DNA from 3 places in the Exiguobacterium sp. s161 genome. Region 1 is predicted to be linked to each of the others. Evidence: riboswitches for the same ligand, from Rfam matches in the RefSeq annotation. Region 1 holds a riboswitch; each other region holds the start of a gene.
What was found. A riboswitch is a leader RNA that binds a small molecule or an ion and turns the genes downstream of it on or off. The one in region 1 is predicted to bind lysine.

Region 1 (2,208 bases):
TGGCAATCGCGACGGGAACGATACGTAAATCAACACGGGCGACATCGATTTGAATCCCATTGAACATCAATAAGACCGCAATCAAACCAGAGACTGCTCCGAGTATAAGTCGAATGCTCCATTTGGAGTTCAATGAAATACGCGGTTGATTCCGAAACGGTAAGAACAAGAGAGTAATCGTTGTAAACAGTAGACAAAAGTTAATGATGAATTGATTCATGATGGACAACAAATCCTCCCAGCTCCCCAACTAACAGATTTCCATATATATACTTCCAGTATACTCAACTAGATAACGGTTAGACAGGCATAAATGTTTAGATGAAAAATAAAAAACGGTAGAAAATCTACCGTTTTTAAGAAGATGAAGTAAGAGAATCCTCATCCATCGTCAGTAAAATTTTATCAAAGACACGAATCATCGTTTCCAGCTCTTCTTCCGTCAATGTACCGAAGCGATCTTGTAAATAGTTTTTCCGGACGATTTCGAGATCCCGAAATGCACGTTCTCCGTCATCCGTCAAAGCGAGGACGATTGAACGACGATCTTCCGTCGAGCGTGTCCGTGTGACATATCCTTGTTTATACAGCTTATCCGTCAAAGCAGTGACTTGACTCGTCGCGAGCTCAAATTGTTCCGCAAGAAGCGTCGGGCGCTGAGGACCATTTTCTGAAAGGCTTCGTAAGATGAAAAATTCACTCCGGGTCGCCGTTCCTTCAAATAGCCGGTTAAGTTCACGTCGCAGGGTACGAAGAATGACACGCATTTGTTCCTCGAGTCGATAAGTTAGCAAATCACGTTCCTGTGGCATGCAAGCAGCATCCTTTCTCTCAGTGGACTTCTACCATTTAGTGTACTAAACATATCGGATTTTTACCATCGACTACCCCAGATTCGAAAAAGGCAATTGACAATTTCGTGGCGTTTTGTGTAATATGGCGTAGTAATAACTAACTTAATTCAGTTCTCACTCAACCAGTGGGATGGAGGTTGCAGTTCTTAAGAGTACGGTTACGGATGTCGTCAAGCGACAGATGAGGTGACCTGAAAGGAAGAATTGCCGAAATCAATCATCGCTTTGAAGATGATCGATTGGGATTAGATCAAATAGGTCTAATACTGTCACAAGTCTGGTATCACCTACTTGTGGAGAGCTATCTTTCACGACGGTAGAATGAGGCGCATCCATTTTATTATGTTGCGTTCTCATCTTCCATCTGGAAGATGAGGGCGCTTTTTGTTTTTTCATTCAAAAAGTGTCCTCTCAAAAATTTATTAAAGAGAGAAGCGAACGAAATGAACAATCTAGATGTGAAACAAACAACAGATTCGACAGCAGAAGGATTAAAACGTGGATTACAAGCCCGTCATATGTCAATGATCGCCATCGGTGGAGCGATCGGAACAGGACTCTTCATTGCGTCCGGTGCTTCCGTCGCAGCAGCAGGACCAGGTGGTGCGCTCCTATCGTATGCAATCGTTGGTCTGATGGTTTACTTCCTAATGACAAGTCTTGGTGAAATGGCAGCGTACATGCCGGTCGCTGGATCCTTCTCGACATATGGAACAAAATTCGTCGATCCATCATTCGGCTTTGCACTCGGCTGGAACTACTGGTACAACTGGGCAGTCACGATCGCAGTTGAACTCGTCGCAGCACAAATCGTCATGACGTACTGGTTCCCGGATGTTCCTGGATTTTATTTCAGTGCCTTATTCCTCTTACTCATGATCGGCTTGAACTACTTCTCCGTTAAAGGATTCGGGGAAGCGGAGTATTGGTTTGCGATGATTAAAGTCGTTACCGTCATCGTCTTCTTAGTCGTCGGTGTTGCGATGATTTTCGGTGTCTTTACATCGGAGCCACCGGTTGGCTTTAAAAACTTTGCTCTTGGCGATGCACCGTTCGTCGGTGGGATTCCTGCCGTCATCGGAATCATTCTTGTTGCTGGATTCAGTTTCCAAGGAACGGAGCTCGTCGGGATTGCCGCGGGTGAGTCGGAAGACCCGAAAAAGAACGTTCCTAAAGCAGTCAAACAAGTTTTCTGGCGTATCTTACTTTTCTACGTCTTCGCGATTTTCGTCATCGGAATGCTCATTCCGTATACGAGTCCGAACTTGGTTTCGAATGACATTACGGACGTAGCGGTTAGTCCGTTTACGCTCGTCTTTGAAAAAGCAGGTCTTGCGTTCTCAGCAGCACTCAT
Region 2 (2,208 bases), on a different contig from region 1:
GAAAGGGTTTAATTGTCTCAAATGGTATTATTTGTTATTATAGTGCCAATACAGAGAGAGAGGGTTCTTCATGAATTCATTAACTATATTTGAACAAGCCATTCGTAGCTTACCTGATGATCGTACGTTACGACGTGATGAATTATGGACGGACGATTTTTTATTGCAACAGGAGAACGAGCTGACCGTCTATTATTCTCCGATTGGCGAATATGTCAATACTGAAGCAAAAGTCGTCATCATCGGGATCACACCAGGTTTTGAACAGATGCGAATCGCTTTCGAAGAAGCAACGGATGCCCTCCATCATGGGGCTTCACTAGAAGGGACGGCACGCATCGTCAAATATGCAGCCAGTTTTGCCGGAACGATGCGACGTAACCTCGTCCAGATGCTTGATACACTCGAGCTTCCAGCATTGCTCGGAATTGAGACGGCTACTAGCTTATTCCATCAACATCAGAAATTATTGCATCCAACATCACTGTTAAAGCAACCCGTCTTTTATCGCGAAAAGAATTACTCGGGTCATCAACCGAAAATTAGTCGTAGTCCTTTATTGAGGCACTACGCGGAAGAACACTTCGTCGCTGAGATCAATCAGTTACAAAAACCAGCGTTATTAATTCCACTCGGTCGGGTCGTCGAGACGCAAGTCCGTGGATTGATTCAGGATGGACGAATCGAACAACATCAGCTTCTTTCCAACTTCCCCCATCCATCTGGCGCGAACGGTCATCGAAAAAAACAATTCGAAGAAAACCAAGCCTATTTGATGAAACAGCTCATTCAACATTTTGCCGAATGAGCAACTTTGTCTTAAATTATCAGAATATATGGTTGAATCTTTTTTGAAATACGTGATAAAGTGTCCATAAGAACAGAATATGACTATTCTATCGATGAGGTAGAGGCGCGATTTCAATCAGTACTTGGTCCGAGGATGACAACGAAGACGACTACAGGAAAGGTGACATCGCCGAAATGACAGTATGCGTCGAGCATACCGTCGTTGGTCGATTCGGGAAATACCCGATCGATTGCCATACATAACAGTTGTATGGAGCGCTCCAATTCGGCTAAGAAAGACGCATCCAGCGAGGGTGTCGGCTTTGTTGCCGGTGCCCTTGCTTTTTTTGTGCCGCGGGGTCTCATCTTTAAGCCATTTTTAAAGAGGAGGATATTTTTCATGGTCAACTATTCAGATTCCATTATTGCCCTTGTACCTGCTTTACTAGCTATCTTATTAGCCATCTTTACCCGAAAGGTCGTTCTTTCGTTAGGTGTCGGCATTCTCGTCGGTGCCCTGTTACTTCACCGTTTTAACCCGATCGATACGGTAACCTATCTCGGCAAGAATATCTTTAGCCTCTTTTGGGCGGATGGTGCCTTGAACGAGTGGAACGTTTTATTACTTGTTTTCTTGTTATTGCTCGGTGTCCTTTCCACATTAATTCAAACATCTGGTGGCGCTCGCGCCTTCGGTGAATGGGCTTCTACACACGTCAAGACAGCGCGTGGTGCACGCTTAGTCGCCTTCGGTCTCGGTATCTTGATTTTCATCGATGATTACTTCAACAGTCTCGCTGTCGGCAATGTCAGTCGTCCGCTAACGGATCGCCGTGGTGTCTCACGTGCGAAGCTTGCCTATTTGATTGACTCAACAGCTGCGCCTGTTTGTGTCATCAGTCCGCTTTCGAGTTGGGGCGCATTCATCATTTCCATCATCGCCGGTATCTTAACGACGCACTCGATTACGGATTACTCAGCGTTTAGTGCTTTCATGATGATCGTTCCAATGAACTTCTATGCGATTTTCGCGTTACTTTTAACACTTTACATCGCTTACTCTGGCGTCTCTGTCGGACCGATGAAACAGCATGAACGCCGCGCTGCGAATGGTGAACTTTTTGATGCGTCAAAAGGAACACCGATGGGGATGGCAAAAGAGGTCAACGAACATACGAACGGAAAAGTCCGGGATCTCGTCGTTCCGATCGTCGTTCTCGTCATTGCTACGATCAGTGCGTTACTCGGGACAGGTGCTCAGGCACTTGCAGCCGACAACCGTCCGTTTACTTTAATTGGAGCATTTGAGGCAACAGACGTCACACGCTCACTTGTCGCAGGTGTCGTCATCAGTTTAATCGTCGCTTTCTTGATGCTGATCGGACGAAAAATTCCGGGTCGCGATTACCGTGCAAGCAT
Region 3 (2,208 bases), on a different contig from region 1:
GAGAACGATAAGAAAATGTCACTGTCGAACGTCGTTTGACTGATCATGTCGATGTTGACGTGGCGATTGGATAACAGTTCGAAGATATCGGCTACTGCTGCATTCGTTTGCGGTACGTGTTTGATTGATACCGTCAAGACGTTCTTCGTCACACTGACACTCGTCACCGCTTTTTGTTCCATTGTTTCCGTCGCTTCCATGATCCATGTTCCCCTTTTCGATTCAAGTGTTTTCCCGACGAAGATGTGTACGCCGTATTTTTTTCCTAGTTCGACACTCCGCATTTCCATGACCTTCGACCCGAGGGCGCTCATCTCCATCATCTCATCATATGAGATGTGCGGAATCGGTTGAGCAGCAGCATGGATTCGTGGATCAGCCGTATAGACACCGTCGACATCCGTGTAGATTTCACACCGTTTATCAAGGACTGCCGCAAGGGCAACAGCCGTTGTATCCGATCCACCACGTCCGAGCGTCGTGACATCACCGAGTTCGTTGACACCTTGGAATCCAGCGACGATGACGACATCGTATGTTTCGAGTTTTTGTCGTAATAGATTTCCATCAATCTGTTTGATCTTACTTTTCGTATGCAATCCCATCGTACTGATTCCCGCTTGAGCGCCTGTTTGCGATAACGCTTTGACGCCGAGTGAGTTGAGGGCGATGCTGAGTAATGAAATCGTCTGTTCTTCTCCGATGGCAAGCAGACGATCGAGTTCTCGGCGCTCGGGGCGATCTGTGATGGCTTGCGCCTGAGCAATCAAAGAATCTGTCATCTTGCCCATCGCTGAAACGACGACGACAAGTTTTTCACCTTCGGCTGCGCGACTCTTCAAATAATTCGCAATAGACTGAATCTGTTCGACAGTCGCAACCGAGCTTCCACCAAATTTAAGTACAGTTGTCACAATCCTATCTCCTTTGTCCCGATACAGAAAAAAACGACGGGCCGGTAGGAGCGTTCCTACGGCCCGTCGTTATCACGATCGGACAAACGAAGACAAAGTCATTCGTTCTTTTACGTAAGATAGCGCTCCGAAACATCGGTTTCGGCAGTACAACGGATCTTAACCGTTGTACCAGCAAATGAGAAGAAGCATCTTCTCGTTCACTTCGGCGGACTTCCCCTTTCACATCATTCGGCATGCTTGCCTTCAAGAATGATGCTACTCATGTCATCCGCGCCTCTATCTGTCGGTTGTTAGTTACAGTTATAGCAGACATCTTTTGTTAAATCCAGTCATTTGACTGTTTTTTTTCAAAATTCGTCAATTCGCAAGATGCTGTTTCGCGAGTTCGAGTTGCTCCGACACGGCAGCAAACCCTGTCCCGCCGTAGCTAGTCCGGCGTGCTACTGCTTGAACCGGATCGAGGAGCGGATAGACGTCTTCCGTGATATCAGGATGGAACGTTTGATACGTCTCGAGGTTCAAATCCTTCAGGAAACAACCGTTCTGCACACAGTAAAGGACGGCTTTGCCGACGATTTCATGCGCTTCCCGGAACGGTATGCCTTTCGTTACAAGGTAGTCGGCGAGTTCCGTTGCATTCGAGAAGTCTTGCATTGTCGCCTTCTTGAGCGCTTCGGTCTTAAACGTCGCAGATTCAATCATTCCGGTGAAGATTTGAACGGATTGGAGAACGGTATCTGCTGTATCGAAGACCCCTTCCTTATCCTCTTGCATGTCTTTGTTGTAAGCGAGTGGTAATGCCTTCATCGTCGTCAAGAAGCCCATCAGATTGCCGTAGACGCGCCCCGTTTTCCCACGAATCAATTCAGCGAAATCAGGATTTTTCTTCTGTGGCATCATGCTCGACCCTGTCGAGAAAGCATCAGACAACTCGATGAAGCCAAATTCTTGCGATGCCCAGATGATGATTTCTTCACAAAAACGCGAGAGATGCATCATGACGGTCGAGGCGATCCCGAGGTATTCGATGACGAAATCGCGGTCGGAGACAGCGTCGAGACTGTTCGGATAGATTGACTCAAAACCGAGCAACTCGGCAGAACGAAAACGATCGATTGGGAATGTCGTCCCCGCGAGCGCGCCTGCCCCGAGCGGTGATTTCCGGATCCGCTTTTGATTATCCGTCAACCGTTCGACATCACGTTCGAACATCCAGAAATAAGCGAGCAAATGATGCGCAAGCGAGATCGGTTGTGCCCGTTGCAAATGCGTATACCCTGGCATGACCGTC

Region 2: it holds a riboswitch for lysine, as region 1 does, so the genes downstream of both, KNQ14_RS11615 (Na+/H+ antiporter NhaC family protein) here and KNQ14_RS14940 (amino acid permease) in region 1, are expected to answer to the same signal.
Region 3: it holds a riboswitch for lysine, as region 1 does, so the genes downstream of both, KNQ14_RS13440 (aspartate kinase) here and KNQ14_RS14940 (amino acid permease) in region 1, are expected to answer to the same signal.

The regions. Positions count from the first base shown of each region.
Region 1 is NZ_JACSNH010000007.1:107,514-109,721, reverse strand. Features, by position in the region: gene KNQ14_RS14950 (diguanylate cyclase) at 1-220, opposite strand, end outside; gene KNQ14_RS14945 (MarR family winged helix-turn-helix transcriptional regulator) at 357-812, opposite strand; lysine riboswitch at 978-1,166, shown strand; gene KNQ14_RS14940 (amino acid permease) at 1,298-2,208, shown strand, end outside.
Region 2 is NZ_JACSNH010000004.1:83,438-85,645, reverse strand. Features, by position in the region: gene KNQ14_RS11625 (uracil-DNA glycosylase family protein) at 71-808, shown strand; lysine riboswitch at 901-1,079, shown strand; gene KNQ14_RS11615 (Na+/H+ antiporter NhaC family protein) at 1,190-2,208, shown strand, end outside.
Region 3 is NZ_JACSNH010000005.1:177,240-179,447, forward strand. Features, by position in the region: gene KNQ14_RS13440 (aspartate kinase) at 1-914, opposite strand, end outside; lysine riboswitch at 1,027-1,204, opposite strand; gene argH (argininosuccinate lyase) at 1,275-2,208, opposite strand, start outside.